Regions from separate parts of the Paenibacillus andongensis genome, predicted to be linked through region 1. Evidence: predicted binding sites of a transcription regulator. Region 1 holds the regulator's gene; the other holds the start of a gene.

Evidence for each region. Region 1 encodes CtsR, which represses protease genes until heat stress. Its sites were predicted from a motif close to ATGGTCAATAAAGGTCAAACA; they were not measured.
Region 2: the regulator CtsR is predicted to act here: its motif matches at 14,698-14,718, upstream of clpP (ATP-dependent Clp endopeptidase proteolytic subunit ClpP).

Annotation. Positions count from the first base shown of each region.
Region 1 covers NZ_CP104467.1:7,223,078-7,239,637, reverse strand. Annotated here, with positions in the region: rRNA gene NYR53_RS32490 (16S ribosomal RNA) at 1-441, shown strand, start outside; rRNA gene rrf (5S ribosomal RNA) at 567-683, shown strand; tRNA gene NYR53_RS32480 (tRNA-Ile) at 763-839, shown strand; tRNA gene NYR53_RS32475 (tRNA-Ala) at 926-1,001, shown strand; rRNA gene NYR53_RS32470 (23S ribosomal RNA) at 1,217-4,134, shown strand; rRNA gene rrf (5S ribosomal RNA) at 4,203-4,319, shown strand; gene NYR53_RS32460 (SDR family oxidoreductase) at 4,506-5,408, shown strand; gene NYR53_RS32455 (CtsR family transcriptional regulator) at 5,664-6,125, shown strand; gene mcsA (protein-arginine kinase activator protein McsA) at 6,139-6,651, shown strand; gene mcsB (protein-arginine kinase McsB) at 6,717-7,736, shown strand; gene clpC (ATP-dependent protease ATP-binding subunit ClpC) at 7,830-10,271, shown strand; gene radA (DNA repair protein RadA) at 10,446-11,864, shown strand; partial or broken gene NYR53_RS32430 (DNA repair protein RadA) at 12,213-12,407, shown strand; gene disA (DNA integrity scanning diadenylate cyclase DisA) at 12,464-13,543, shown strand; gene pssA (CDP-diacylglycerol--serine O-phosphatidyltransferase) at 13,664-14,413, shown strand; gene NYR53_RS32415 (hypothetical protein) at 14,488-14,883, opposite strand; gene NYR53_RS32410 (PIN/TRAM domain-containing protein) at 15,039-16,106, shown strand; gene ispD (2-C-methyl-D-erythritol 4-phosphate cytidylyltransferase) at 16,291-16,560, shown strand, end outside.
Region 2 covers NZ_CP104467.1:297,617-314,176, forward strand. Annotated here, with positions in the region: gene hisB (imidazoleglycerol-phosphate dehydratase HisB) at 1-111, shown strand, start outside; gene hisH (imidazole glycerol phosphate synthase subunit HisH) at 114-728, shown strand; gene hisF (imidazole glycerol phosphate synthase subunit HisF) at 921-1,679, shown strand; gene hisIE (bifunctional phosphoribosyl-AMP cyclohydrolase/phosphoribosyl-ATP diphosphatase HisIE) at 1,676-2,329, shown strand; gene hisJ (histidinol-phosphatase HisJ) at 2,356-3,162, shown strand; gene NYR53_RS01405 (ribose-phosphate diphosphokinase) at 3,238-4,188, shown strand; gene NYR53_RS01410 (tetratricopeptide repeat protein) at 4,484-6,220, shown strand; gene trxB (thioredoxin-disulfide reductase) at 6,401-7,348, shown strand; gene NYR53_RS01420 (ROK family glucokinase) at 7,510-8,457, shown strand; gene rapZ (RNase adapter RapZ) at 8,534-9,421, shown strand; gene NYR53_RS01430 (gluconeogenesis factor YvcK family protein) at 9,454-10,437, shown strand; gene whiA (DNA-binding protein WhiA) at 10,443-11,375, shown strand; gene NYR53_RS01440 (HPr family phosphocarrier protein) at 11,524-11,793, shown strand; gene NYR53_RS01445 (stalk domain-containing protein) at 12,003-13,772, shown strand; gene clpP (ATP-dependent Clp endopeptidase proteolytic subunit ClpP) at 14,038-14,619, opposite strand; tRNA gene NYR53_RS01455 (tRNA-Arg) at 14,813-14,884, opposite strand; gene NYR53_RS01460 (sugar-binding transcriptional regulator) at 15,190-16,212, shown strand; gene gap (type I glyceraldehyde-3-phosphate dehydrogenase) at 16,298-16,560, shown strand, end outside.

The sequences.
Region 1 (16,560 bases):
GAGCGCAACCCTTGATCTTAGTTGCCAGCACTTTGGGTGGGCACTCTAAGATGACTGCCGGTGACAAACCGGAGGAAGGTGGGGATGACGTCAAATCATCATGCCCCTTATGACCTGGGCTACACACGTACTACAATGGTCGGTACAACGGGAAGCGAAGCCGCGAGGTGGAGCCAATCCTTATAAGCCGATCTCAGTTCGGATTGCAGGCTGCAACTCGCCTGCATGAAGTCGGAATTGCTAGTAATCGCGGATCAGCATGCCGCGGTGAATACGTTCCCGGGTCTTGTACACACCGCCCGTCACACCACGAGAGTTTACAACACCCGAAGTCGGTGGGGTAACCCGCAAGGGAGCCAGCCGCCGAAGGTGGGGTAGATGATTGGGGTGAAGTCGTAACAAGGTAGCCGTATCGGAAGGTGCGGCTGGATCACCTCCTTTCTATGGAGACTCGGATCTGATAGATCCAGTCAAGTATCTTCGGATACAACAAGCTTACTCACTCGTGTTCAGTTTTGAAAGAGCAAGCCTCTTTCTGCAGGATGGTTAACACCATGTTGCACTCGTTTGGTGATGATGGCGGAGGGGACCCACGCGTTCCCATCTCGAACACGACCGTTAAGCCCTCCAGCGTCGATGGTACTTGAACCGCAGGGTTCTGGGAGAGTAGAACGTTGCCAAGCGAGCCCACGTCAAGCTTTCGAAGAAAGCTTTCTTCGAAAGCTTGTAGGTGGGTTTTTATTTTGGGAAGTTTCTCATTAAGGGCCCTTAGCTCAGCTGGTTAGAGCGCACCCCTGATAAGGGTGAGGTCGGTGGTTCGAGTCCACTAGGGCCCACCATTTAACTTCATAAGTAAGTATCGGGGCCCCCGGAAAGTACTCGGAATAATCCTCGAAGCCATACTTCACTTTTTGGGGTAAAGTATGGGGCCATAGCTCAGCTGGGAGAGCGCCTGCCTTGCAAGCAGGAGGTCAGCGGTTCGATCCCGCTTGGCTCCACCATTCATCATTTTAAGATAGAAATTTCCAAGAAATTTCGACTTGAAATGAGGCAATAAGATGTGATAAGATAACTTTCGCCGCTGAAATAGGGCAAAGAAATGCGAATCACAGATTACAGTTGTTCCTTGAAAACTAGATAACGAAACAAAACGTAAAGTAAGAACTTAGGTAGCATGATCTTCGGATCTTGCGAAATTTTCAAATGTTTTTTTCTAGGTTAAGCTAGAAAGAGCACACGGAGGATGCCTAGGCACTAGGAGCCGAAGAAGGACGTGGCGAACGACGAAATGCCTCGGGGAGCCGTAAGCAGGCTTTGATCCGGGGATGTCCGAATGGGGGAACCCAGCTGTGGTAATGCGCAGTTACTCTATTGTGAATACATAGCAATAGTAGAGGCATACCCAGGGAACTGAAACATCTAAGTACCTGGAGGAAAAGAAAACAAAAGTGATTCCGTCAGTAGCGGCGAGCGAAAGCGGAATAGCCCAAACCAAGGAGCTTGCTCCTTGGGGTTGTAGGACCTCGATGTGGGGTTAGTTCGGTAGGCGAAGAGATCTGGAAAGGTCCGGCATAGAAGGTAAAAGCCCTGTAGCCAAAATCGAACGAAACCCCTAGAGGTATCCTGAGTACGGCGGGTCACGTGAAACCCCGTCGGAATCCGGCAGGACCATCTGCCAAGGCTAAATACTCCCTAGTGACCGATAGTGAAGCAGTACCGTGAGGGAAAGGTGAAAAGCACCGCGGAAGCGGAGTGAAAAAGAACCTGAAACCGTGTGCTTACAAGAAGTCAGAGCCCTCTATATGGGTGATGGCGTGCCTTTTGTAGAATGAACCGGCGAGTTACGTTCCCGTGCGAGGTTAAGCTGAAAAGGCGGAGCCGCAGCGAAAGCGAGTCTGAATAGGGCGCTTGAGTACGTGGACGTAGACCCGAAACCGTGTGATCTACCCCTGTCCAGGGTGAAGGTGAGGTAACACTCACTGGAGGCCCGAACCCACGCATTTTGAAAAATGCGGGGATGAGGTGGGGGTAGCGGAGAAATTCCAATCGTTCTCGGAGATAGCTGGTTCTCCCCGAAATAGCTTTAGGGCTAGCCTCGGATGTGGAGTTGTGGAGGTAAAGCACTGATTGGGTGCGGGGCCCGCCAAGGGTTACCAAGTCCAGTCAAACTCTGAATGCCACAAACTTAAATCCGGGAGTCAGACAGTGAGTGCTAAGATCCATTGTCAAAAGGGAAACAGCCCAGACCATCAGCTAAGGTCCCCAAGTGTGTGTTAAGTGGGAAAGGATGTGGAGTTGCACAGACAACCAGGATGTTGGCTTAGAAGCAGCCACCATTGAAAGAGTGCGTAATAGCTCACTGGTCGAGTGACTCTGCGCCGAAAATGTAACGGGGCTAAACACGCCACCGAAGCTATGGCTTGCACGTATGTGCATGGGTAGGGGAGCGTTGTATGTACGTTGAATTCTGACCGTAAGGACAGGTGGAGCGCATACAAGTGAGAATGCCGGTATAAGTAACGAAAAGATCAGTGAGAATCTGATCCGCCGAAAACCTAAGGGTTCCTGAGGAAGGCTCGTCCGCTCAGGGTAAGTCGGGACCTAAGGCGAGGCCGAAAGGCGTAGTCGATGGACAACAGGTGGAAATTCCTGTACCACCGTAGCCGTTATGAGCGATGGAGTGACGCAGAAGGATAGTGACGCGAGCTGATGGATGCTCGTCCAAGCAGTGAGGCTGGTTAGTAGGCAAATCCGCTAACCGTAAGGCTGGGCTGTGATGGGGAGGGAAACTTTAAGTACCGAAGGTCATGAGTTCACACTGCCAAGAAAAGCTTCTAGCCAGGCGAAGGTGCCCGTACCGCAAACCGACACAGGTGGGTGAGAAGAGAATTCTAAGGCGCGCGGAAGAACTCTCGTTAAGGAACTCGGCAAAATGACCCCGTAACTTCGGGAGAAGGGGTGCCTCGGTAGGGTGAATAGCCCGAGGGGGCCGCAGTGAAAAGGCCCAAGCGACTGTTTAGCAAAAACACAGGTCTGTGCGAAGCCGCAAGGCGAAGTATACGGGCTGACGCCTGCCCGGTGCTGGAAGGTTAAGAGGAGTGGTTAGGGGTTAAACCCGAAGCTATGAATTGAAGCCCCAGTAAACGGCGGCCGTAACTATAACGGTCCTAAGGTAGCGAAATTCCTTGTCAGGTAAATTCTGACCCGCACGAATGGCGTAACGACTTGGGCGCTGTCTCAACGAGAGATCCGGTGAAATTTTAATACCTGTGAAGATGCAGGTTACCCGCGACAAGACGGAAAGACCCCATGGAGCTTTACTGCAGCTTGATATTGGACTTTGGTACGATCTGTACAGGATAGGTGGGAGCCTTTGAAGCCTGAGCGCCAGCTTGGGTGGAGGCGCCGTTGGGATACCACCCTGATCGTATCGGAGTTCTAACCTGGTACCGTAATCCGGTATGGGGACAGTGTCAGGTGGGCAGTTTGACTGGGGCGGTCGCCTCCTAAAATGTAACGGAGGCGTTTAAAGGTTCCCTCAGAATGGTTGGAAATCATTCGCAGAGTGCAAAGGCATAAGGGAGCTTGACTGCGAGACCTACAAGTCGAGCAGGGACGAAAGTCGGACTTAGTGATCCGGTGGTACCGAATGGAAGGGCCATCGCTCAACGGATAAAAGCTACCCTGGGGATAACAGGCTTATCTCCCCCAAGAGTCCACATCGACGGGGAGGTTTGGCACCTCGATGTCGGCTCATCGCATCCTGGGGCTGAAGTAGGTCCCAAGGGTTGGGCTGTTCGCCCATTAAAGCGGTACGCGAGCTGGGTTCAGAACGTCGTGAGACAGTTCGGTCCCTATCTGTCGCGGGCGTAGGAAATTTGAGAGGAGCTGTCCTTAGTACGAGAGGACCGGGATGGACGTACCGCTGGTGTACCAGTTGTCTCGCCAGAGGCATCGCTGGGTAGCTATGTACGGAGGGGATAAGCGCTGAAAGCATCTAAGCGCGAAGCCCCCCTCAAGATGAGATTTCCCAGTATGTAAGACCCCTTGTAGACGACGAGGTTGATAGGTTCGAGGTGGAAGTGCAGCAATGCATGCAGCTGACGAATACTAATCGGTCGAGGGCTTAACCACAAACCCTAAATGTTCACTTTACGCACGTTTCGTATCTAGTTTTCAAGGCGCAAACCACGCTTTGACTGTTTGGTGATGATGGCGGAGGGGACCCACGCGTTCCCATCTCGAACACGACCGTTAAGCCCTCCAGCGTCGATGGTACTTGAACCGCAGGGTTCTGGGAGAGTAGAACGTTGCCAAGCACAAGATAAAGCCTTTTTGAGAGAAATCTCAAGAAGGCTTTTTTGTTGTGTTGAACTTAATACTGTTGGGGCGATCAAAAGTCAAATTTTTATTAGCGAGACCACTTGACAGATATAGGAAACCATCATAAACTAATAATGAATGAACCATTCATTTAACAATAAAAATAGTAAGGAGATATAAACATGGATAAAATGACAACGAACTCCAATTGGTCGGTAAAAGGTAAATATGTGCTAATCACAGGTGCAACTAGCGGTATTGGTTTTGCCGCGGCTAAAGAACTCGCGGCACGAGGTGCAAATTTGGGGATTCTTGCGCGTAACAACGCAAAGGCGAATGACGCGATTACTCAGATTCAAGCTTATGTTGGCGGAAGCACCAAAATTGATGTGTTTTTAGCTGACATGTCTTCTCAGCAATCGCTCCGTAAGGTGGTTGACGAGATTTTATCAAAATGCCCAAGAATCGATGTCCTTATCAATAATGCGGGCGCCCTTTTCGAAACACGGCAGCTGACTGGCGACGGAATAGAGATGACTTGGGCAGTAAATCACCTAGGGCCTTTCCTGTTAACGACATTACTTCTTGAACGATTGAAGGAATGCGGATCTGCCCGAATCATCACAACGGCATCTCATGGACACAAGATGGCCAAGAAGGGACTTGAGTTCGATGATATAAGTGCCGAACGTCTTTATAAGACGATGAAGAAGTTGATGGGGGGCCCCACTTTGCGATATGCTCAAACCAAGCTTGCTAATATCTTGTTCACCGCTGAGCTGGGGCGTCGTCTAGATGGCACAGGTGTCACTGCCCACTGCTACGATCCTGGATTAGTCGCTACAAATTTTAATCAGAACAATGGACTCATGGCTCGTATGACAATGGCAGTTATGAAGTTATTTTCCCGCACCCCGGAAAAAGGAGCTGAAACCTTAGTTTGGCTGGCAGATTCCTCTAGCATCACTGGCCCTAATGGAAGCTACTACGTAGATAAACAATTGAAGAATCCATCCGAGGCGGCACAGGACCTAAAAGCAGCAAAGCAACTGTGGAAAACTAGTGCAGAACAGATTCAATCCTAAGTGATCAACTCCGATCGCAAAAAAAGAATTAATTGGAACATGCCCTTACGTTAAGTAGGGGTATTTTTGTGAATACTGTGAGTAGGTCGAAAGTCGGTCAGTTCTCTGACGCGTAAAGCAAAAAGTCATATTTATGACGGTAGATTATTTTAAAAAGAGCAGTACTTGTCAAAAAGAAAGGAAATGATTATAATCTAGTTAAGGTCAAAGAAAGTCAAAGTCAATTTACTTCTGGCAATCTGGGAGGACGAATTGATGCGCAACGTATCAGAAATTATTGAACAGTATTTAAAACATGTTCTGCAGCAGAGTTCCGAAGGGGCTATCGAGATTCAACGTAATGATCTGGCTGACCAGTTCCAATGTGTGCCTTCCCAAATCAATTATGTGATAAGTACAAGGTTTACCTTGGAAAAAGGGTACATTGTGGAAAGCAAGCGCGGCGGCGGTGGATACATTCGTATCCAAAAAATCGAGCTTAAAAGTCACGGGTCCATTTTAGACCACATTTTTCGCACGATTCATACGCACATTGATCAAGTTACTTCAGAAGGACTCGTATACCAGCTGCAGGAAGGCCACTATATTTCAACACGAGAAGCTAACCTGATTCGGGCCGCAATTTCGAGAGATGTGTTGACCTTCAAGCTCCCGCTGCGCGATGAAATTCGGGCCAAGATTCTTAAAGCAATGCTGATATCCTTGCTTAGCAGATAAGGAGGCATATGAAATGATTTGTCAGGAATGCGGGAAACGACCGGCGACTCTTCATTTTACCAAGATTGTGAATGGAGACAAGAACGAGTTCCACATTTGTGAGAATTGCGCTCGTGAGAAGGGCGAAATGATTCCCGGAACATCCAACGGATTTTCGATTCACAATCTGTTATCAGGATTACTTGATTTCGAACCGTCATCTCTATCCGCTGCAAAGTCTCAGGCGATCCGTTGTGAGAGCTGTGGCCTTACGTATTCTCAGTTTAGTAAATTAGGACGGTTTGGTTGCGGATCCTGCTATCAAAGCTTTTCAGATAAGTTAGATCCTCTCTTTAAAAGGGTGCATGGCAATATCGTTCACGTTGGAAAAGTGCCCAAACGAAGTGGTGGCATCATCCAATGTAAGCGAGAAATTGATACGCTCAAGAAGGATATGATGACCTGTATCGAACAAGAAGAGTTCGAACAGGCAGCAAAGATTCGTGATCAAATTCGTGAAATTGAGAAGAAAATTGCGGGTATGTGAGTTTGTAAGGAGGTGTGAATCCAGTGACATCACAGCGGTTTACAGCAGATGCATTAAGCGAATGGATGAAAGGCGAAGGGCCTGAGTCGGATATCGTCATTAGTAGTCGGATCCGTATTGCTCGCAACCTTAGGGATTACCCTTATCCAATGCTAGCGACGAATCAACAATCTCAAGAAGTGCTGGATCATTTATCCGGTGTACTTGAAAATGATGAGTTGGAGACGATAAGCAATTTTTCGCTCATACCGCTATCGGATCTAAATGAGCTTGAACGAATGGTTCTGGTAGAAAAGCATTTAATTAGTCCCAATTTAGCTAACGAGTCCAGGAATGGCGCCGTTATTTTAAGCGAAAATGAGTCCATTAGTATTATGATCAACGAAGAGGATCATCTTCGCATACAATGTCTATGTCCAGGTTTTCAGATTAAAGAAGTATGGGATTTGGCGAACCAAATTGATGATATTTTTGAAACACAGCTGGATTACGGGTATGACGAAAAGAGAGGCTACTTAACAAGCTGCCCTACGAATGTCGGTACCGGTATCCGCGCTTCGGTGATGATGCATTTACCGGCGCTAGTGCTAAGCCAACAAATTAATCGGATTTTATCAGCGGTTACACAAGTTGGGTTGACAGTTAGAGGATTATACGGGGAAGGCAGCGAAGCTTTAGGAAATCTGTTTCAAATATCGAATCAAATTACACTTGGCCAGTCCGAAGATGAGATTATTGATAATTTGCACAGTGTAGCAAGGCAAATTATAGAGCATGAACGTGCTGCGAGACATAAGCTGATTCAAGAGTCTCGAATGCGGATAATAGATCGTGTGAACCGTTCATTAGGCATTCTGTCTTATGCGGGAATCATGGATTCGAAAGAGGCCGCGCAGCGTTTATCTGATGTAAGACTTGGCATTGACCTCGGGATTATCAACAACGTCTCATCGAATGTTTTGAATGAATTGTTGGTGATGACACAGCCTGGTTTTCTTCAGCAATATGCCGGGGAGAAATTAAATGCCGAAGAGCGAGACATACGCAGGGCAGAATTGATACGCGAAAGATTTGGTAGGGTTTAAGAAAGAGGAGAGACTTTAACTCCGTTAAAGATCCCTATATTAGATTCATCCTTTAGGATTTCTATAGATATACTAATTTTGGAGGTGTTCTCTATGATGTTTGGAAGATTTACGGAACGTGCGCAGAAGGTGCTTTCTCTTGCTCAAGAAGAAGCTGTTCGTTTAGGGCATAACAATATTGGCACAGAGCACATTTTACTTGGTCTTATTCGCGAAGGGGAAGGCATTGCCGCTAAAGCGCTCGTTGCTTTGGGCTTAGGTCTTGAGAAAATTCAAGACGAAGTTGAATCGCTGATTGGCAGAGGACAAGAACAGCCTACCAACATTGCTTATACACCTAGAGCGAAGAAGGTCATTGAACTTTCGATGGATGAAGCGAGAAAATTAGGTCACACGTATGTGGGGACTGAACATATTTTACTCGGACTTATTCGCGAAGGAGAAGGTGTTGCTGCAAGAGTCCTTAATAACTTAGGTGTCTCTTTGAATAAAGCACGTCAACAAGTCCTTCAATTGCTTGGAAGCAGCGAGACTGTGTCACCAAGTCATGGTAGTAATCCGAATGTAAACACACCTACACTAGATGGTTTAGCGAGAGATTTGACGGCGTATGCCAAAGAGGGTCATCTGGATCCTGTGATTGGACGCAGCAAAGAAATTGAGCGTGTTATTCAAGTGTTAAGCCGCAGAACGAAGAACAATCCGGTACTGATCGGTGAGCCAGGCGTTGGTAAAACAGCGATTGCTGAAGGCCTCGCTCAGAAAATTATTAACAATGAAATTCCGGAAACGTTGAAGGATAAAAGGGTAATGACCCTCGATATGGGCTCTGTTGTAGCAGGGACTAAGTATCGCGGCGAGTTCGAAGACCGTCTCAAAAAAATTATGGACGAAATTCGTCAAGCGGGCAATATCGTACTATTCATTGATGAGCTTCACACCTTGATTGGTGCTGGCGGAGCTGAAGGTGCAATTGATGCCTCCAACATCTTGAAACCGGCACTAGCTAGAGGCGAGCTGCAATGTATTGGTGCTACAACGTTGGATGAATATCGTAAGTATATTGAAAAAGATGCTGCTTTAGAGCGTCGTTTCCAACCTATTACGGTAGATCAACCATCTCCTGAGGAAGCTATTCAAATCCTTTATGGATTGCGTGATCGCTATGAAGCTCATCACCGTGTGAAAATTACGGATGCTGCGATTCAAGAGGCTGTAAAGCTTTCCGATCGTTACATTACGGACCGTTTCTTACCGGATAAAGCGATCGATTTGATCGATGAGGCGAGTTCCAAAGTAAGACTGCGCTCTTACACAACACCGCCTTCATTGAAACAACTTGAAAGCAAGCTGGATAACATTCGTAAGGAGAAAGATGCTGCGGTTCAAAGTCAAGAGTTCGAGAAAGCAGCTGGACTTCGTGATACGGAGCAGAAGCTTCGCGAAGAGCTGGATACAACGAAGAATGATTGGAAAGAGAAGCAAGGTCGCTTAGACACAGAAGTAACGCCAGATGATATCGCGCAAATTGTGGCGAGCTGGACAGGAATTCCGGTAAGTAAACTTGCTGAAGAAGAAACAGAGCGTTTGCTCAAAATGGAAGATATCCTTCATGAGCGTGTCATTGGCCAGGAAGAAGCTGTTAAAGCGGTAAGTCGTGCCATTCGCCGCGCTAGAGCAGGTCTGAAAGATCCGAAGCGTCCAATGGGCTCCTTCATATTCCTAGGACCAACGGGTGTTGGTAAAACCGAATTAGCACGAGCTTTAGCAGAATCTTTATTCGGTGATGATAACGCGGTAGTTCGAATTGATATGTCGGAATACATGGAAAAGCACTCGACTTCTAGATTAGTAGGGGCGCCTCCAGGTTACGTTGGGTACGAAGAAGGCGGTCAACTCACTGAGAAAGTACGCCGTAAGCCATACTCGGTCGTATTGCTCGATGAGATCGAGAAAGCACATCCAGAAGTGTTCAACATTCTATTGCAAGTGCTGGAAGATGGTCGCTTAACAGATTCCAAAGGACGCACGGTTGATTTCCGCAACACATTGATTATCATGACATCCAATGTTGGCGCGGAGATGATTAAGAAGAATTCTTCGCTTGGCTTTACGGCTGCTATCGATGCAGGTAAAGATTACAGCAATATGAAGGATAAAGTAATGGGCGAGCTCAAAAAAAGCTTCCGTCCTGAGTTTCTTAACCGTATCGATGAAATTATCGTGTTCCACTCCTTGGATGAAGCGCATATTGCGCAAATTGTCAGCCTGATGGCCGATGATCTACGCAAACGCCTGAAAGAGCAAGAAGTCGATTTCTTGCTAACAGACAAAGCGAAAACGTTCCTTGCCAAAGAAGGATTCGATCCGACATACGGAGCGAGACCACTGCGCAGAGCGATTCAGAAGCACATCGAAGATCGCTTGTCTGAGGAACTTCTCAGAGGCAATATTGCCAAAGGTGACTCCTTAACCATTGATGAAAAAGACGGCGAACTTGTCGTCTTGAGGGGCGAAGGCGTAGCTACGAAATAATGAAAGCAAAGAAGCATTTTGCTCCATCCTATCTAGGGTGCAGCAAAATGCTTTTTAATTTTGCGGAACCCTTTCATGGACTTCGTAAAAATGATAAAATTTAACGAATATGCAAGTAATGTATAAAAAAATGTATGATAGAACTGTAAATGCTAGGGGAAGTGAGCCGTCAACATGAAAAAGAAAACGATATATAAATGTACCAGTTGCGGTCAAGAGCATCCAAAATGGCAAGGTTCGTGCAGTAGTTGTCGTGAGTGGAATGTACTTGAAGAAGCAGAAGTTGGTGCGGGAAGTAATCAAAAGACGATAACGACAAAGAAAAATATAACCGTCAAACGGTTAACAGATACAGTTTCACAGAATAGTGACCGAATTGCGACAAAATACAATGAGTTTAATCGTGTGATGGGTGGAGGTATTGTGAAAGATTCCATTACCATCATTACAGCCGTTCCAGGTGCGGGGAAATCGACCTTACTTATGCAAATTAGTGATGATGTAGCTAGGCAAGGTCTAAAAGTGCTGTATGCTTCAGGTGAGGAAAGTGACTCTCAAATCAAACGAAGAGCAGAACGAATCTTACCAAGTATTCATGATAATGTTTGGGTATATTCTGATAATAGCTTAAATAATGTATTGGGTTGTATTGAACAAGTCGATCCCGACTTAATCATAATTGATAGTATTCAGACCTTTGTGCTGGACGAATACCCTTCTAGACCTGGTTCACCCACTCAAACGATGGAATGCGCCACAGCGCTATTAAAAATTGCGAAAAATGCAGATAGACCAAGAGCAGTTATCATGGTTGGGCAGATGACCAAAGATAATGAACTAGCTGGTTTGAGAGCATTGGAGCATTTGGTAGATACCGTTCTTATCCTTGAAGGGGAGGAAGGGGAAGAGTTAAAGCAACTATATTCCAGTAAGAACCGCTTTTCTGGTACTGGGGAGCTAGGGTTCTTCATTATGGAGGAGACAGGACTTATTCCTGTTGATAATCCATCTGAATTTTTCATGACACAGCGTGATGACAATGACATTGTTAGCGGTAGTGCTTTAACGGTTATTAAAGAAGGCACAAGAGCGATTATATTAGAAATAGAAAGTCTCGTTTCACAAACTTTTATGCCGTTTCCAAGCCGAATCGCAGAATGCATTAAGAAGGACCACGTAAATACCTTAATAAGCATTTTGGAACAAAGGGCGGGGATTCTCCTGCATGATAAAAATGTTGTTGTAAAAACCACTGGCGGAATACGACTAAAAGAGCAATCGTCCAACTTAGCTGCAATCATGAGCATTGTATCCTCTTTTAAAAATATGGGTATTGCGAACGATACTGTGTTTATTGCTGATATTGGTCTAACAGGGGAGTTGAAAAAAGTCCCTACATTGGAACTGCGGATTAGAGAGCTTGAACGAATGGGCTTTAAGAAGGTCTATGTAGCTCATAATGCTTTAAAAACAACAGCATCCTTCAAAACAATTAAGGTAATCCCATGCAAGACATTGAGCCAAGTCATATTCTCTGTATTTGGTTCTTCTTCCAAAGGTAAAGAGCAGAAAGCACCATGGGATGAGACATAAGACCTGAAATAGCGGGTCTTTTTTGTGTCTGTATAGCCAATTCTTAATAACTTTGTACAAAGTTGAGCAAATCATCTCTTCAGAATAACTATTTGAAAAAGCTGGAAGCATCTTCTTTAAAAGGAATGCATTTTCCGTTATAATTAGTTGTAAGGATTTAGCATCTGGACCTACCCTTAGTCCGGTTAGGATTGAGGGTATTTAAGTTGAAACAAAGCAGCATGAATTTTGAATTTAAAATGTATGATATATGTAGGGATTATTTTTGATGGAAGTAGGATAGAACAGGATTCCTTGGATAGGCTTCAAATGGTTTATATATTTTGGAAATGAAATAAATGTCCTCACCCCTATGATGTGGTGTTCGGTGAAATCGGGTTGACCGGAAAAGTCCGCGGTGTATCTCGGATTGATCAACGTGTGAAGGAAGCGGAAAAGTTTGGATTCCGTAGAGTGATTATGCCGGAGAAAAGTTTGAAGGGATGGACACATCCGTCCGGTATAGAGATTATCGGAGTGAACACGGTAGCAGAGGCATTGTAAAGCGGCACTGGGTTAACTCGTGGTCATTCAACCTGCAAGCCTTCAGGAGGAAAATGATGAGTAAAGAAGAGATGAAGCGAGACGTCATGAGCCAACTGCTGCAAATGGTAGCACCTGGTACACCGTTCCGTGATGGGTTAGAGAATGTCCTACGCGCCAAAACGGGTGGACTTATTGTAGTTGGATACAGTACAGAAGTAACGGAAATCGTGGATGGCGGTTTTTCCATAGATTGTGATTTTTCTCCCAATTATTTATATGAGCTTGCCAAAATGGATGGCGCGATTATCCTCAGTGAGGACATCAAACGCATTCTATATGCGAACACACAATTAATTCCTGATTCCTCTATCTCATCATCGGAGACGGGGATCAGACATCGAACAGCTGAACGTGTTGCGAAGCAAACAAACAAATTGGTTGTTTCAATTTCACAGCGGCGCAATGTCATAACGCTTTATCAAGGCAATTTGCGATACGCATTGAAAGATATTGGTGTCATCCTGACCAAAGCAAATCAAGCGATTCAGACCTTGGAACGCTACAAAGTCGTGCTGGATCAGTCGCTGACCAATTTAAGCGCATCCGAGTTTGAGGAATTGGTTACCCTGCACGATGTTACCAATGTCATTGCTCGGTTTGAGATGGTGCTGCGCATTAAGGCGGAGATTAATCGATATATTAATGAGTTAGGGAATGAAGGCCGCCTCATTAGCATGCAGCTGGAAGAACTTGTTGGGAATGCGGAACTTGAAGCGCGTTTGATCGTAAAAGATTATGTACGTGATTTATCAGAGGACCGCGTCAAAGAAATGCAAGCGGGCTTAAAGCGTTTATCCTCGGATGAACTGCTGGAGCCGCACCAAATTATCCGATTGCTTGGATATCCGCATACGAATTCTATTGCTGAAGAACCGGTTTCCCCTCGGGGGTTCCGAATTTTAGGGAAAATACCGCGGTTACCGTCTATCATTATTGCGAATCTGGTCGAAAAGTTTGGTTATCTGCCTCACATGATGATGGCGACAATTGAAGAATTGGATGAAGTTGACGGAATCGGAGAGGTGAGAGCCCGAGCCATTAAGGAAGGTCTCAAAAGAATTCAAGAACAAGTGTTCATTGACAGACATATTTAAACTAGATACAATCATAAAGTATCATTGTTGAGGTTTTATTAAGTCAAGGCAGTTTTATGTAGTCAAGGTTTTATTAAGTCGAGATTAGGGTATAGTAAATCCAGAGGTGGACAAAAACATATGTTAACGAAATCAATTCCCAGTCTTTTTACAGTAGGGAACTTATTCCTAGGTGTACTGTCAATTATTCTCGCTTTCAGTGGTGAACACGGAGTTGCAGCAGTACTCGTCATTGTCGCTATGTTGCTTGATGGACTTGACGGACGTGTAGCTAGAGCTTTGAACGCGCAGAGTGAGTTTGGTAAAGAGTTAGATTCGCTGTCCGATGTCATTTCATTCGGTGTAGCACCAGCCTTTATCATGTATGTTGTTGCATTTAATGATCCGAATGTGATTAGTCCGGCATTTGCTTGGATTGTAACAGCGATCTTCCCGATTTGTGGAGCGCTCCGTTTAGCTCGGTTCAATGTCGTTGCCGGTACGCCTGGCTATTTCATCGGTCTTCCGATTCCAGCCGCAGGCGGTGTTCTTTGTACACTAGCATTGTTTGTGAACGAAATTAATGTATATGTGTTGTTGGTAAGTACGATCCTGTTATCTTACTTAATGGTAAGTACAGTGAAGTACCCGAACTTCAAGAAAGCCGGTATTCCTAAAGCAGCTATTTGGATAACGCCAATTATTGTTGCCGTAGCTATTTTAATTGCTATTAAATGGCCGGAGTCGATTTCTAAAATGATTTTCGTCCCTCTATTAGCCTACGCGCTATATGGCCTAAAAAAAAACGTTGATGGGTTCTTCATCCGTCTCCGGAGAAAGAACAAAAGACGCGGTATGGACGATACGAATTCAGTGAAATCGGACGTTTAACACAGGTTTCGAAAATAAAAAGCATTTATTTTCTTCTGATGATTCAGAGAGAAAATAAATGCTTTTTTTCATCTTCAAGACATGTTGAAAAGTCCCAGTGTTGTGCATTTCTTCGATTCGTTCTCAACGACTTGCTCCAAATTAACGTCTAGGATGTTACTAAGTGCAGACATATAGAAGAGATTTCTACCCAGTTCCGTACTTACGACCTCGATGCATTGTTCACATAAGTGACCAGATACATGAGTGCCGAGCACATCCTTGGCCTCATCCAAAGTCATCTCAGGATGATACTCTTGCTTGGCTGCATGAACCTGAATACATCCACATTCCGTAATAGATTTCACCACGGAACGATTAGTAGCTGCGCCAGACTGCTGAAATTTGGATAAGACGTCAAGCAGACTTCGGTGACGGAGTAACAATTCGGATACTTGATCCTGAAACTGCTTTAAAGTCAAGGAGCTCATTCCATCCACCTCGGGTGTGTTGGTAACTTCCAATTTCATTATAAAGGAAGCCCTCTAATATTTCAATTTTCCATGTAAAGAAGTGATTAACGTTGGAGAAATTGGAACATAATTGTAATAAGGCTTAAAACAAGTTTGATTTAGGGGGTGAATCTGTGATGAGGAAATGGGTACAAATCATTTTGGCCATCATGGGTGGTAGTTTAGGTTATAGTTGGAGTGATTCGATCCTTCGAAAGACAGCGTTAATGAGTGATGCAGGACAAGTTATTTGGATTAATAGTTTATGCGCAGTAGGTATGTTCTTCCTTTCGTCATGGGTTGCTAGTCAGGGAATGAAGCTGCTTATGAGAGGCGAAAGGAATGTAGCGGATATCCCGGTATCCGATTTACTCTCAGGTACATTAGGTTTAGTCATTGGCCTGCTTATATCGGTATTGGTGTTCCCTGTATTAGAGCAGGCGAAGTGGGCTAGTCCCTTTTTACCGTTCATTGTATCTGCGGTATTAGCTGTAATGGGCTTCCGTATCGGTTACAGCAAGCGGGAAGAGTTGGTTCAGATCATTGCAAAGAGCCGCTCCGCAGGCCCTGAGAAGCAGACACACCGTCCTTATGAGGAGCATAAGATTCTTGATACGAGTGTCATTATTGATGGCAGGATTGCAGATATTTGCAAAACAGGCTTCATTGAGGGAACGCTCGTTATTCCTGAATTTGTCTTGGAAGAGCTGCAGCACATTGCCGATTCATCGGATTTACTCAAGCGGAATCGCGGTCGACGCGGTCTGGACATTTTGAACAAAATCCAAAAGGAACTTGAAGTGAAAGTGCTCATCTATGAAGGAGATTTCGAGGAAATATCTGAAGTTGATAGCAAGCTAGTCCGGCTCGCAAAAGTGCTTCAAGGCAAAGTAATTACGAATGATTTTAATCTAAACAAAGTATGTGAGCTGCAAGGTGTTTCGGTGCTCAATATCAACGACCTCGCGAATGCAGTGAAACCTGTTGTCCTACCGGGTGAAGAAATTATTGTTCAAGTCATTAAGGATGGCAAGGAGCATGGACAAGGTGTAGCTTATCTGGACGACGGTACGATGATCGTGGTGGAAGGTGGGCGCGAATTCATCGGGATGACACTCGAAGTGATGGTCACAAGTGTTCTGCAGACATCGGCGGGACGAATGATTTTCGCTAAACCGAAACTATTGGAAAAAGCACAGTAAAACCAGTATGATAAGGAGATGTAACATAGCTCTTATTAGTTGATAGGAAAGTATAAGTTTTATACTTTTGCTTTGCATCAACCTTGACAAACGTGCTCGTCCCAGTAGGACGACGGAGTCGTTTATCCTTGGGTCTATGCTTACGAAGAATGCTTTCTTCAGAAAGCACTTAGTTGGAGGACTTATGGAGAAGCTAGGAGTTATCATCGTGGCTGCGGGCAAGGGCTCGCGAATGGGTACGGCTGAAAGTAAACAATACTTACAACTGGGACACAAGCCAATTCTGGTACATACCTTGCAATTATTTCAAAACATACATGAAGTGGATGAAATCATTCTCGTTGTTGGGGGAATTGACGTAGATCGCTGTAGAGGCTATGTACAGGACTACGCTCTTTCCAAGGTCTCTCATGTGCTTGCAGGAGGCGCCGAACGTCAAGATTCCGTTAGACAG
Region 2 (16,560 bases), 710 kb from region 1:
ACGCATCATATGATTGAAGCTGTCTTTAAAGCATTAGGCCGAGCGCTAGATGAAGCAACATCGATTGATCCTCGTGTGCAGGGGGTTCCTTCGACGAAAGGAGTGCTATAGGAATGATCGCAATTATTGATTATGGGATGGGCAATTTACACAGCGTAAGCAAGGCTGTCGAACGTTTAGGTTACGAAGCTGTCGTAACTGGTGACGCTGAGCAGATCCTTGCAGCTGAGGGAGCTATTCTCCCAGGTGTAGGCGCATTCGGGGATGCGATGGAGCAGCTGCGCGAGTCGGGGCTGAATGATGTCGTCGTCCGTTATGCGGAATCAGGTAAGCCATTAATGGGTATTTGCCTTGGCATGCAGTTGTTGTTCGCCAGCAGCGAGGAGCATGGGGATCATGAGGGGCTTGCCCTTTTGCCTGGCTCGGTTGTTCGTTTTCGCGGAGACTACAAGGTGCCGCATATGGGTTGGAATCGATTAGTCTACAAGCAAGATGCGAGTCCGATTTTCCAAGGTATCGAAGAAGGGCACGTGTACTTCGTACACTCCTATCATGCGAAGCCGGAGCGCGAAAGCGACCTGTTGGCGGTAACGGATTACCATCAGCCAGTAACGGCTATTGTAGGCAGAGATAACGTATACGGCATGCAGTTTCACCCCGAAAAAAGCGGGGATATCGGCATGAAGCTGCTAAATAATTTCCTCGCTATGTGTAAAATAAGCAAATAACAGTCTTTATCGTCTCTTATTTGGTGAGATGGGGCGGGTTTGATACAGATAGAAGCTTCTAGGGACTCTTATTCCGTGTGAAAAGATTGAAAGGCTTGATTTCGGGGGAATAGAAGTCTGTAAAGACTCTTAGTTGGAGTAATGCAGCCAGTTTTGCACAAAGAAGTATAGCTTAGGAAGGAGGTGCCCATCATGTTAGCCAAAAGAATTATTCCTTGCCTGGACGTCAAGGATGGCAGGGTGGTAAAGGGCGTTAATTTCGTTAATTTGCGCGATGCAGGCGATCCGGTGGAGCTGGCAGCGATTTACGATAAAGAGGGCGCGGATGAGCTGGTGTTCCTCGATATTTCGGCTTCAGTGGAAGGACGGGCGACGATGGTAGAGGTTGTCCGACAAACGGCAGGGGAGATTACGATCCCTTTCACCGTTGGGGGCGGCATCTCCAGTGTAGACGACATGAAACGCCTGCTTCGCGCCGGAGCGGATAAGATCGGTATTAACACAGCGGCGGTTCGCAATCCTCAGCTTGTTTCGGATGGAGCTCGGAAGTTCGGTTCCCAGTGTATTGTCGTTGCTATTGACGCGAAGTTTAATGCAGAGTGGGGCGAGTGGGAAGTGTTCACGCACGGCGGACGCAACGCCACCGGCATCAAGACGTTGGAGTGGGCGAAACGTATGGAAGAGCTAGGTGCAGGAGAAATTTTGCTGACCAGCATGGATGCAGACGGGACGAAAGACGGCTTTGATTTGAAGCTAACGCGTGCTGTGTCTGAGCTGCTCACGATTCCTGTGATTGCTTCCGGTGGAGCGGGCAAATCGGCGCATTTCTACGATGTATTTACGGAAGGTAAAGCCGATGCAGGGCTGGCGGCAACTATTTTTCACTATAAAGAGTTAACGATTCAAGGGGTCAAAGACGACCTTAAAGGTAAAGGGGTTGAAATCCGATGACATTTTCAATAGATCAGATTACTTATGATGCACAGGGTCTTGTACCTGCCATCGTGCAGGACGCAGTCAGCAAAGAAGTGCTCATGCTTGCTTACATGAATAGCGAGTCATTGCAGCGTACGATTCAAACGGGTGATACTTGGTTCTGGAGCCGTTCCCGCGGGGAGTTGTGGAATAAAGGAGCAACATCCGGTCACACGCAAAAGGTAAAATCACTGCGTTACGACTGCGATGCAGACACGCTGCTGGTTCTCGTGGAACAAGTGGGACCTGCTTGTCACAATGGTACGTATACTTGTTTCACAGAAAATATCCCTGTAGAGGGGGCTACTCAAGAAGCCGCATCTGCCGCAGAGGGCAATCGTTTCGCAATCCTTGGCGAGTTGGAAGCTGTTATTGCTTCGCGTGACGCTGAGCGTCCGGAGGGCGCTTATACAACGTATCTTTTCGAAAAAGGTGTCGATAAGATTCTCAAAAAAGTCGGCGAAGAAACGGCTGAAGTGATTATCGCAGCCAAAAATAAAGACAACGATGAGCTTCGCTATGAAGCGAGTGATCTTATTTTTCACTTAATGGTCCTTTTGCGTAATAATAAGTTGCCTTTGGATGATATTATGAAAGAGCTGGCCAATCGGCATGTCAAAAAATAAATAACGCGACCTGGAGTGAATTCACGATGTTGATTGATTATCATACACATCATGTGCGCTGCGGTCACGCCTCTGGGGAACTGGAGGACTACGTCAAACGCGGCATCGAGATCGGGCTCACACAGTTGGGGCTTTCGGATCATATGCCGCTTTTGCATGTGGACCCTGCGACTTATTGGCCGGAAATGGCCATGCCGATGGAAGAGCTGCCTCGCTATGTCGAGGAGTGCCTGCATCTTAAAGAGAAGTACAAAGATCATATTGATATCCGTGTTGGGCTAGAGGGCGATTATATCGAAGGCTATGAGACGCAGATTGCCGCAATCATCCAAGCATACCCTTGGGATTATGTCATCGGTTCCGTCCATTTCCTTGGGGAGTGGGATATTTCCGATTTTAGGCAGCTCGCAGGTTGGGAAGGCAAGGATATTTATGAAGTTTATACCCAATACTACGAGGCAGTGAAGAAAGCAGTCCGCACAGGACTGTATGATTATATCGGTCATATCGATATGATTAAACGATTTGGTTATGTTCCGGATCGGGATACATGGGAGCTGGAGAAGGCGGCACTGGACATTGTGAAAGAATGTGATCTTGCGATCGAGCTGAATGCTTCGGGCTTGCGCCATCCGTGTAAAGAGATGTTTCCGAGCCGCCGAATGCTGGAATATTGTCATAAGGTGGGAATTCCACTCACGATAGGTTCGGATGCGCACCAGCCGGATCGGTTGTCCCAGTATTTGGACGAAGCCAGGGAACTCTTGAAATCCGTTGGATTTAACGAAATAGCCACATTTTCTGCCCGAAAACGACATCTTGTGACTTTTTAAATTCGACATGTTTCATGTATAATGAATAGGAACTGTATAATCTATTTAATGAACCTTCGGAGGTAACCATTAACCATGCATAGCGACAATGTTAAAATCTTTTCCGGATCTTCGAATCCGAAGCTTGCGGAACGTATTTGTAAAGAGCTCGGCCAGCCGCTTGGACAAATTAAGCTTTCCCGTTTTAAAAGCGGAGAAATTTACTGTCTTTACGAAGAAACGATTCGTAACTGTGACGTATTCCTGGTACAAACTTTTTCCCATCCGATTAATGAGCACATGATGGAACTTCTGGTCATGATGGATGCCGCGAAAAGAGCTTCTGCAAGAACGATCAACCTTGTCATCCCATACTATGGTTACTCTCGTCAAGAACGTAAAGCTGCTCCGCGTGAGCCGATTTCTGCTAAATTAGTAGCTGACTTGTTCAGTGCAGCTGGTGCAACTCGTGTCGTAACGATTGACCTTCATGCACCTGCGATTCAAGGCTTCTTCAATATTCCGGTGGACCACTTAACAGCGCTTGATCTGATCAGCGATAACATTAAAAGAAGAAATTTGCCTAACCCAGTTATCGTTTCTCCGGATGCTGGACGTGCGACAACGGCTGAGAAAATGGCCAACATTCTCGACGCGCCATTCGCAATGATGATCAAGAAGCGCCCAGAACATAATGAATCGGTGATTACCCATGTCATTGGTGATGTAGCCGGCCGTACGCCGATTATTATCGAGGATCTTATCGATACCGGTACGACGATTGTCAACGTTGTTGAGAGCCTGAAGGAAAGAGGAGCGCATGACGTATATATTTGTGCGACACATCCTGTATTCTCCGGACCTGCCCTGCAGCGCCTAGATCACCCTAGCATTAAGGAAGTCATCATTACGGACTCCATTGCGATTCCGGAAGGACATTCCGATAAATTCAATGTGCTTTCCGTAGCTCCGCTGTTGTCTGATGCGATTCGCATTATCAATGACGGTGGCTCCCTATCCTCCCTCTTCAAATACGGCGGCGTATAAGGAAGCTTTACAAGACGACTTTGAAAACGATGCGTATGCAGGAAGTGGATTCGGCGTCGAATCTTGAACAAAGTCTGGGAACTGCGGTACTCACGTAGGCTTACCTACGCTCCGTTCCTCGTTCCTCAGACTTTGTCCAACCTTCTCGGTTTTGAAAGCCGACTTTTTAAGCCCCGATTGAACAAGGGTCAATGATAAAAAGCAAGACCAGATCTTACCTTCGGATTATGTTTTTGGCTTCCAAGCGATCTATGGTATAATTTGAGTGTAATCAAATTGCCGGAGGTGTCTTGCTATGGAAAAGATTAAGCGTGTGTCCGAAGCGCCAAAGCCTAAAGTTATCTCAATTAACATGGATGCCGCATTCTTTTTCGAGAGAGCGGTTCAATCTTTGGATCGGTTTCATTATGATAAGGCATTGAAATATTTCCGGCGAGCTGCAGAGTATGAGCAGGATAATCCTGTGAATCACTGCAATCTCGCAGGAGTTCTCTCCGAAATGGGCAATTATGACGAGTCGAACCAAATTCTGCAGCATGTCCTTGATACGATCGATCCCGAGATGACGGAATGTCACTTTTATATGGCAAACAACTATGCCAACATGGAAAATTTCGAGCAGGCCGAACAAGCGTTAGTTCGATATTTGGAGACTGACCCCACAGGTCAATTCATGGATGAGTCCGAAGAAATGATGGAAATGCTGAGCTACGAGCTTGAACGTCCCGCCCCTCTCACTAGCATTAAGAGTCGAGAAGGGCTCTTCGAGCATGATAAAGCCCGTGCGCTTCTCGAAGAGGGGAAATTCGCTGAAGCTGTGAGGCAGTTAGAGAAATTGGTGAAGAATCAGCCTGATTTCACAGCTGCGCGCAACAATCTGGCCCTTGCATATTACTATATGGGTCAGTTTGAGAAGGCGATGGAAACGATTCGTGCGGTGCTCGACATTGATGCCGGAAATCTGCATGCGCTGTGTAATATGGCCATTTTCCATCAGCATTTCGGTAACAAGGAGGAGTTAGCTGAGCTAACCGCTCTATTGTGCAAGACGTTTCCTTTTCAGCAGGATCATGTGTTCAAGCTTGCTACAACGATGGGTATCCTTTCTGAGCATGAGAAGGCATACCACTTGTTTAAGCGTCTGCTTAAAGCAGGAGACGGGACAGCAGACCCTTGCCTCTATCATTATGCAGCGGTAGCAGCCAGTCATATCGGTCGATTCGGCGAAGCTTACCGTTATTGGAAGCAAGCCGAGAAGCTAGATCCCGGTGCCGAAATCTCTAAGTTTTACTTGGAGCAGCTGCGCTCACGCGAGAAGGCAGAAGGGCCGCTAACTTGGAGCTATCACTATCATCTGCCCTTCGAAGAGCAGTTTAAGGTGTTGGAGAAATCCACGCAAGGAATCCCGGATCAATTGAAGAAAGATCCGCTAGTCCGATCCTCTTTCTTCTGGGCTCTGCGTCATGGTGATATCGAAACGAAGCTGCAGGTGATTCAAGCGTTCGGTTTAATTGCTGATAATGAAGTGAGAGATGCTTTGCAGGATTTCATCTTAGATCGTCAAGAAGATGACTACTTGAAGAAAGTCGCGATTTTCGTGCTTCGCAGTATGGGGATCCGAGAGTCACTTCCCGCCTATCTGGAGAACAAAGAGATTATGGTAGAGGCCTCTCCTTATTCGCCGCATTTGCCCATTTGGGATGCCAAATGGCAGAGTGTGATGGAAACGGCGCTGTCGCATATGCACAAGCGCTATGACATGGTTCAACAGTATGATTTGGAAATTCTATGGGTTGAATTTTTGACGAAAATTTACCCGGCAGTGCCTAAGATTCATAAATCTGAGGGCTGGGCAGCAGCGTTAGAATATTTGATCGCCAAAATGCATCGCCGAGCTATTTCCTATCAGGAAGTATCTACGCGCTATGGCGTTACAGTCTCAACAGTAAGCCGCAATGTAAAGTTAATTGATGACACATGTGGTTTGCGTGAGAAAATGGAAGCTATTTTCAATAAATTCACGAGTATTTGATAGCCAGTCTTTTGCCTTGTCGAAAGACTTGGCTTTCATACATAAATAAAGCGGCGGTTTCAACTGCCCGCATGGAAGTAAAATAAAGCGGAGCATACGAAGGCTGTCTTGATGAAGCAAAACGTAGGCGATGCTTACAAAGATAGCTTTCCTGAGGAAAGCACCTAGGAGGGAAACCATATGTACAAATCAGTCGTTGTAGGAACAGGACCATCCGGTCTAACAGCAGCCATTTATTTAGCGCGCGCCAACCTTAGCCCACTCGTTATTGAGGGGCCGGAGCCAGGCGGACAGCTTACCACTACTACCGAAGTAGAGAACTTTCCGGGCTTCCCTGAAGGGATTATGGGTCCTGAATTAATGGAGAATATGCGTAAGCAAGCAGAACGTTTCGGCGCCGAATTCAAAACCGGTTGGGTGAACTCTGTTGAGCTTACGAATCGTCCGTTCAAACTGCAAGTTGAAGGTCTTGGCGAGATCGAGACAGAAACACTGATTATTTCCACAGGTGCTTCAGCCAGATTGCTAGGAATTACCAATGAGAAAGAAAATATCGGACGCGGCGTAAGTACTTGCGCAACGTGTGACGGATTCTTTTTCCGCGGCAAGAAGATTGTTGTCGTTGGTGGCGGTGACTCCGCCATGGAAGAGGCGAATTTCCTTACTCGCTTTGCTTCGGAAGTTCGCTTAGTTCACCGTCGCGATGAGCTCCGCGCTTCGAAAATTATGCAGGATCGTGCTCGCGGTAACGAAAAAGTGAAATGGGCACTGAATAATACACCGCTTGAAGTGATAGCTGGTGAAAAAGGTGTAACAGGTCTGAAAGTCAAAAATAACGAAACCGGTGAAGATGAAATCATCGAAACGGACGGTATCTTTGTAGCTATCGGCCATACACCGAATACGAAGTTCTTAGGTGGACAAATCGATACGGATGAGCAAGGCTATATTATTGTGAAGCCGGGCACGACGGAGACGAATATCCCTGGCGTATTTGCTTGTGGTGACGTGCAAGACACGAAGTATCGTCAAGCGATTACAGCAGCCGGAAGTGGATGCGCAGCTGCCCTGGAAGCTGAAAAGTTCCTAGAAGGCAACATCGTACACGATTGGAGCCAGTCGCTGTAAGTGGTTTGGAGTCTTTACAGCAAACGTGGAGGGCTAATCTCTCCACGTTTTCTCTTTTCATGGAAGCTGTTGAATCTTGACCAGTTTACAGGCTTGACTTATAGTTGGAACAGGAGCATATGCCCGAAAATTATTATGATTATTCATGAGGTGACCTTGCAATGTCAGAGCAGATTTATATCGGTGTAGATTTAGGCGGTACGAATATCAAAGTAGGTATCTGCGACGAGCAGGGGAAACTGCTGCAAACGTTTGAAGGCCCTACAGGCGCTGAAAATGGCGCTGATTTTGTAATTGAGCGAATTGCGCAGTATGTCCGCCAAATTGTCGAAGAGTCTCCGTTTGAATGGGAGCAAGTGGCTGGTATTGGCGCAGGTTTAGCCGGATTCATGGATATTCCGGAAGGTTTCGTTAAATTCTCTCCCAATTTGCAATGGCATAACGTCCCAGCGAAGAAAATGCTTGAAGAATTTCTTGGTAAAACGGTTAAGATTGACAATGATGCCAATGTAGCTGCTTTAGGCGAAGCTTGGGCAGGCAGCGGAGCGGGAATTCCGAATGTAGTTTGCTATACGCTTGGAACAGGTGTTGGCGGCGGGATTATTATTAACGGGAAAATTTATCAAGGTTCTGCAGGTATGGCTGGAGAACTTGGTCATATGTCCGTTGTGCCTGACATTGAAGCGATTCAGTGTGGCTGCGGACAAATGGGTTGTCTAGAGACGGTATCGTCAGCGACAGGCATCGTTCGTATGGCGAATGAAGCGGTTGAACGCGGCGAGAAGACGTCATTAGCTCTTCACGAGAATATTGAAGCGAAGCATGTCTTCGATGCAGCCAAGAGCGGAGATGAAGTATCCCTGCGCATCGTGAATCGTGCTGCATATTATATTGGACGCTCGATGGCTATTGTGGCTGTTGTGGTTAACCCGAAACGATTTATCCTTGGTGGTGGTGTTTCTAAAGCCGGGGAAATTTTGTTCCAGCCGATTCGTGAAACCTTTAAGAAGTACACGCCAGAAGTAGCCGCAGAAGGTGTTGAGATCGTTGCTGCAACGCTTGGTAACGACGCGGGCATCGTAGGCGCTGCTGGTTTGAATTTAAGATAGACGTAATATGAACTGTTCGTAGGGTTAGCTGATCTGAGTTGGCCTGCGAGAAGCACTCCAAAGGAAGGTGTCATCCATGGAAGAGAACCACCCTTTAGCGAAACTGGTCATAATTACAGGAATGTCAGGTGCAGGTAAGACGATTGCCGTACAGAGTCTAGAGGATCTTGGATTCTTCTGCGTCGATAATTTACCACCTGTGCTGATTCCTAAATTTGCTGAGTTGATCGAGCAGTCGATGGGGAAAATCGGCAAAGTGGCACTGGTAATTGATTTGCGAGGGCGTGAATTTTTCACTGCACTTCAGGAGTCGCTTCGTTATATCCAAGAGAATTACACGCTTAGTTATGAAATTCTATTCCTAGATGCTACCGATGCTACGCTAGTACAGCGTTATAAGGAAAGTCGCCGCCGTCACCCGCTAGCTCCCGATGGAGCGCCGCTTGAAGGTATAGGTCTTGAGCGAAAACTGCTTGAAGAACTAAAAGGCTTAGCCACCCAGGTTATTGACACAAGTACGCTTAAGCCGGTGCAGCTCAAAGAAAGAATTATTTCCCGGTTCACCAATTTGGAAACAAACCGCATATCTATAAATGTAATCTCCTTCGGATTTAAATATGGTGTCCCTATTGATGCTGATTTAATCTTCGATGTTCGCTTCTTACCGAATCCACACTATGTGGAACAGCTTCGACCACAGACTGGTCAAGATCCCGATGTGTATGACTACGTGATGAAGTGGACTGAGACGCAAGAGTTCCTGAATAAACTGCTCGATATGCTCCATTTCTTAATGCCTCAGTATAAGAAAGAGGGCAAGAGTCAGGTTGTTGTAGGGATAGGCTGTACTGGAGGTAAACACCGATCCGTCGCCATCACGGAATATCTCGGTAAAGTGATGGGGAACAGCGAAACCGAAACCGTGCGTTTGAGTCATCGAGACGCCGAGCGGGACCGTGTATAAGCAGTCCTACGATTAAGAGGGTGGAAAGAAGTATGGAACATGTTGAATTGCAACGCAAGCCCAGAATAGTCGTTATTGGCGGTGGAACAGGTCTTTCGGTTATGCTTAGAGGATTGAAGGAGAAGCCGGTTGATATTACAGCCATTGTGACGGTAGCGGATGATGGAGGAAGCTCTGGTATTCTCCGAAATGAATTGCAAATGCCGCCTCCTGGTGACATTCGCAGTGTGCTAACGGCCCTTGCTGATGTCGAGCCCTTGTTATCTCTTATTTTGCAATATAGATTTCAAGTGGGTACAGGTTTAGCTGGACACAGTCTGGGAAATCTAATACTAGCAGCACTTACAGATATTACAGGTGACTTTGTCACTGCGGTTCAAGAAATGAATCGGGTATTTGCTGTTCGAGGTCGGGTGCTTCCCGCATCGAATCAAGCTATCGTATTGAAAGCGATCATGGAAGATGGTACCTTAGTCGTAGGTGAGTCCAAGATTCCAAAAGCGGATGGACGCATCAAGCGTGTATTCATCGAGCCGGCTAATGTGACACCGCTAGCTGAGGCTATTCAAGCAATACGCGATGCGGATGCTATATTGTGCGGTCCTGGTAGTTTGTATACCAGCTTGCTGCCGAATCTACTTGTCCCTGGAATCGCGGAAGAGATTGTGAAATCAAATGCTGTAAAGTTGTTCATCTGCAATGTGATGACACAGCCAGGCGAAACCGACGACTACTCGGTCAGCGATCATCTAGATGCCATTTATGATCACCTAGGCCAACACTTGTTTGACTATGTGATTGTGAACAATGGGGAAATCCCTCCTCAAGTCCAGGCGAAATATGCGGAAAAGGGTTCGAAAGCGGTTCATTTGGACCTGGAAGAAGTCACGAAGAGAGGGTATCGGATTATTGCTGATCGACTCGTGCTATTTCGTACCTACCTTCGTCATGATGCGGAGAAATTGAGTGATCATATTTATCAGCTCGTCGAAAGCTGGATGTTAAGGAAGAAGTGAGTCCCTTGTCCTTTGCGGCAACAACCAAAAAAGAATTAACGCTAATTGCAGATGCGGAAGCATGTTGTGAAAAAGCGGAGCTGTCGGCTTTGATTCGAATGAATGGATCTGTACAGTTAACCAGCCAACGTGTTGTACTTGATATTTCCACTGAAAATGCAGCTATTGCTAGGCGGATTTACACGCTCATCAAAAAGACGTACAAATTGCACACCGAGCTGCTCGTGCGTAAAAAAATGCGTTTGAAGAAGAATAACGTGTATATCGTTAGAGTTCCTGGTCAGGTTCAGGAGCTGCTCAGTGATCTGAAAATCGTTTCCGAAGGGTTTATTTTCACCACGGGAATTAACAAAGAGATCATTCGAGGCAACTGCTGCAAACGTGCCTATCTTCGTGGGGCATTCATGGCTGGAGGCTCGGTGAATAACCCCGAGGGTTCTTCGTATCATCTCGAGATTGCCTCGATTTACGAGGAGCACTGCAAGGCGTTGTCGCAGCTTGCGAACAAATTCGATTTGAATGCCCGCTGCATCGAACGCAAAAAAGGGTTCGTCTTGTATATCAAAGAAGGCGAGAAGATTATCGAGTTTCTAAGTATCATTGGGGCACATCAAGCGCTGCTGCGCTTTGAAGATGTCCGAATCATGAAGGATATGCGCAACTCGGTGAATCGCATTGTCAATTGTGAAACAGCGAATCTCAACAAGACGATCGGTGCAGCTGTTAGACAGATTGAAAATATCCGTCTCCTACAAAGGGAGGTCGGGCTCGATAGCTTGCCTGAGAAGCTAAGAGAGGTTGCCGAAATTAGACTTCAGCATCCCGATCTGAATCTCAAGGAAGTTGGCGACATGCTTAAGGGCAGTGTGAGCAAATCCGGCGTCAATCATCGTCTGCGAAAAATTGACGAATTGGCTGAAAAACAGCGGAATTCGTAGATAAGAAGCCCCTGTACAGCGCATCTATAAGTTTTTCTCATTTTTTCTAGTGTACTTCAGGGAAAAATGCTATAATGTTAAAACATAGGGAATAGCACTGTTATCAATAGTAATTCATATAAGCTCCATATTAGGGGGAATTAGTTCCATGTCCAGACGTCCAGTCGTTGTGAAGTTGAGAACAGGACTTCATGCCAGACCTGCGGCATTGTTTGTTCAAGAGGCGAATAAATTTTCATCCGAGATCTTTGTTGAGAAAGATGAAAAGAAAGTGAATGCGAAAAGCATCATGGGAATTATGAGTCTTGCGATCAGTACAGGGACCGAAGTCTTCATAAGTGCAGAAGGTTCGGATGCCGAGCAGGCTGTAAACGCTTTAGTCACATTAGTCAGCAAGGAAGAATTGGAAAACCAATAATCCTTCAAAAGCTTCCTTTCGAGGAGGCTTTTTTGCCAGTGAAGCGGTCGTACAGTATGCAGATTAATAAGTGTCAAATTTGTTAACAATTAGGGGAATTAGCAACCTTTTTCTCTTGGCGGCGTCTAATGAACGTGGTCAACGAAGGAAAGGGCTATTTGCCATTCCTGCCGTAATGTATTCAAATGCTAAAGGAGCCAGAGAAGAGAATGAAATTGAATTCGCTAAAAAAAGAGGTTACCCTCCTGCTTGCGTTGATCGTGTTTCTTGCTAGTACGATTACAGCACCGGCAGCTTACGCGGTATCGACAAGCTCGTCCTTCATTTTACTTTATATCGATAAGTCAGAAGCATTCGTTAATGATCAGCAAATCCATTTGGATTCTCCATCTACCATTATCAATGGCAGCACGTTCGTCCCTGCTAAATTTCTTGGAGATACGATGGGTTTCAAGGTGGAGTGGAATGATGCCTCACGGACCATTCAGATGACCCCTCCGGGTTACAACATCGTTCTCGATTCTGATCATAAAACCGTGACAACGAATGGGGTGGATATTCCTTTTAACTCGGTTGCTGCGATCGTAAATGGAAAGCTTCTGGTGAAGCTAACTTGGTTGGCCGATTATATGGGCGCGAAGTATAAATATAACAACGAACTTCGTCGAGTAGAAATCGTACATTTTAAGTCGCCTGAGGGCATCTACATTGACCAGGATAGCAACTCCAGACCTGTAGCTAAGTTTACAACGGCAAAGCCTACATACCGTCTTGGAGAGCCTGTGAAGTATCTCGATCTTAGCTATGATCCCGATGCGGAAGGTATCGCCTCCTATGATTGGGCAGGCAATCAGGAAGCCTTTTTCAAACCAGGTACATATCCGGTTACTTTGACGGTTAAAGATGGTCACGGACATGTAAGTAAATTGTTCAAAAGCTTTGTAACAGTGATTAATGAACCTTATTTGAATGAAGTAGAATACCCGATTTATATGAAGCCGGTTGGTGGTTTTATTAAGTCGGACTGGGGTACCATTTGGGCGCATTTCAATGAAATGGCTCCATTGCCTAAAAAAGTAACGGAAGTTCCGGGACGCACGCTGCTTGTGAGCGACAGTCCGGAGGAATTTACAGAGAGCGGTATTCTGTACCGTGATAACATCAATGGTAAGGCTCGACTGTATGCCGATCATATCAACGGTACGAAGCAAAAGATGACCATGGCAATTTTTGCAACGAATAACTCGGATAAACCGGTTAAGATCAAAACAACGAATAAAGGGGAGGTATATCCTTCCGTTTATGCGAATTTGATCGGTAGCGAAGCATCCGTAGACTTCCTTCTAGGCAATGTGTACACGGACGAACTAACGGTGCCTCCTCATGAGACTTACGTGTATGCGAAGCTTCCGGACTTCTATCCGGGGCAGGGTGTGAACTTATTTTACGATGTGGAAACAGACGGTGAGCTTCAAATCTCATTCGGTGTGACTGATCGCATGCTGACGCCAACGATAGCACAAGAGCTTCCGTTATTGGGCTTCACAGGCCATGTACGCGGGACGTTCCCGATATCGGAGATTAAATGGGATGTAGATGCCACAAGCTTCACGAAAACGTCGGTACTTACGATTGGGGATAACAAGACGGATCCGTTCGTTAAAGGGTATGACGTGATGCGCAAGGAGAACGTGGAGAACGGCGGTAATTATGGCGTGGTCTATAAAATCCATGCGGATAAGCCGCGTAAGATGGCTGTTATGATTATGGCCAAAGGTGGCGTGTTCAAAGGACCGTTCAAAATCAACGGTGAGATCATTCCGGTTCCTTACTCCGGTGTCATCACGGCTTTTGACGGAATGGAAGTGCTGGCTCGTACGACGGGTACGGAAGACGCGCTGGATATCGAGTTCACGCCTCCGGCGGGGTCGGCATTCCCGATTGACCTGATTTTCTATCCGTTGGATGAGAAGAAATAAGATGAAAAGATAAGAGCCCTTGGAGATCCTAATGATGCGTACAGCATAACACTGGGATCTCAGGAGGCTCTTTTTTTTGTGGACTTTGTGGCGGCGGTCAGAGATGGGGAATAAGCTCGGAAATCGACTGATTCGCATGTGAAGTGAGCTTCGGTTTCCGAGCTTATAGCGGCGGTGGTAAGTGAAATGTGTATGCTCCATAAAAAAACCAGCCGCACAACCGCTCGTATGAGCAGTCCATGCAGGCTGGTTGTTATTTTACAAATTAGACGCGCTCGATGACTTTATCGATGAGTCCGTATTCGGCCGCTTCCGCAGCGCTCATGAAATTATCGCGGTCTGTATCCTTTTCGATGCGCTCGAAAGTTTGGCCCGTGCGCTCTGCTAGGATTTTGTTCAGGTTGTCTCTCATTTTCAAAATGCGCTTAGCGCGGATTTCGATGTCTGAGGCTTGACCTTCAGCGCCACCTAGTGGCTGGTGAATCATGACTTCACTGTTAGGCAAAGCGTAACGTTTGCCTTTGGCACCTGCTGTGAGGAGGAATGCGCCCATAGAAGCAGCCATACCAACGCAGATCGTGGATACGTCTGGCTTAATGAACTGCATCGTGTCAAAGATGGCCATACCGGCTGTAATGGAACCGCCAGGGCTGTTGATGTAAAGCGAGATATCTTTATCAGGATCTTGTGCGGCCAAGAAAAGTAGCTGAGCAATGATGGAGTTAGCCACAACATCGTTGACACCCGTGCCTAAGAAAATAATGCGGTCCTTCAGTAAGCGAGAGTAGATGTCATACCCTCTTTCACCGCGCGCGTCCTGTTCGACGACCATAGGAATAAAACTCATGAGAATGACCTCCTTGGGGTGGTTACATGGTACATACTGTTTACAGTATCTACAAGTATGATAACGAAAAAACCTCCGAAGGTCAAGAAAGGTCAAACTAAGATCAAAAAAAATCAGCAGAGATGCTGATTTTGGCCATTCTATTGTTGATCAGTTGTTGATTCGAAGCTGATTCTGCTGCATTTCTAAGGGACGCGCCCGAAAGGAATCGAACCTTTATCTCAGGCTTCGGAGGCCTACGTCATATCCATTGGACCACGGGCGCATAAAAAGTTAAAAAAGTGAAGCAAGGGTTATTATATGTCAGCCGCCCAGAAAAAGCAAGACAGTAAGCCCTTTCAGCCCATATTGGTGAAAAATGTTTGAACAAATCTTGAATCTGGGAAGAATATTGGTTATAATGAAAAAGTAAGTTATCAGAAGGCGTTCACGTTGAACAATCTCAAGTGAATTCAACTTTCTGATGTGGGAATTGGGCAAGGAACTTTTTTTTCGCCCGGGTGGGACACAAAATGTATACCCGGGACATAAAACGTCCATCGACGGATCAGGAGCGTTATAAGTCGTCATATGAGAGAAATTCTTGACATTCAGAAACAGCTCTTGCCGGACCTCATGGACATCATGAAGAAGCGGTACTCGATTCTACATCATATCTTAGTCTCCGGTGTTGTCGGACGCAGAACGTTAGCTTCTTCGCTCGATATGACCGAACGCGTGCTGCGCGGGGAAGTTGAATTCCTTAAGGAGCTTGGACTTCTCGAATCGGATGCAACAGGGATGAAGATAAGTGAATCGGGTCGTCAATTGCTTGAGGATATGCAGCCCATCATTAAGATGGCTTTTGGATTGACGGACTTGGAGGAAAGCATTGCTAAGTCATACGGCATCTCGCAAGTAATTGTTGTTCCAGGCGACTCCGACACTTCAGTCTTTACGAAGAAGGAGCTAGGACGTGCAGGTGCAGCAGCACTCCGCAAGTACGTGTCCAAGGATGATATCATCGCTGTAACCGGCGGGTCTACGATGGCGCAGATTGCCAACAACCTGGCAATATCCTCATCGATGAAAGGCAGTTGGTTCGTGCCTGCTCGCGGTGGACTTGGTGAAAGTGTGGATATGCAAGCGAACACCATCGCTTCTATTATGGCCAAGAAAACAGGCGGTAAATACCGATTGCTGCATGTACCGGATCATCTCGGGGAAGAAGCGTACCAATCGCTTATCCAAGATCCGCAAATTCAAGAAGTTGTGGACGCTGTTCGCAGTTGTCGCATTGTTGTACACGGTATCGGGGATGCTATGGTCATGGCGCGCAGACGTAAGGTCGACGCCGAGACGACACGAAGCCTGGAAGCCGAGGGTGCTCTTGCAGAAGCGTTAGGATACTATTTTGACCGCCAAGGAAATGTGGTTCACAAGATGCCAACCGTAGGACTTCGTCTGGAGGATCTGCAGCGCATTGAAGTCGTCATTGGTGTAGCCGGCGGGAAGAGCAAAGGGGAAGCGATCGCTTCCGTGCTTCGTCATGGACAGGAAGATGTTCTTGTGACCGATGAGGCAGCAGCTTTGGAAATTATGAAACATGTTTAACTAAGACGAAAGACATCATAACGTATGCCTTCATCAGCTGCGTTTTGAAATATAATTATTTATTTAATCTTAGGAGGAATTGGCTATGACAACAAAAGTAGGTATTAACGGTTTCGGACGTATTGGTCGTAACGTGTTTCGCGCAGCTTTGAACAATCCAGAAGTACAGATCGTAGCAGTTAACGATTTGACAGACGTAAAAACATTGGCTCATTTGCTCAAATATGACACAACTCACGGTAAACTAGACGCTACAGTTGAAGCTGGCGAAGGCGAATTGTTCGTTAACGGTCGCTCCATCAAAGTTTTTGCTGAGCGTGACCCTGGGAACCTGCCTTGGGCATCTGT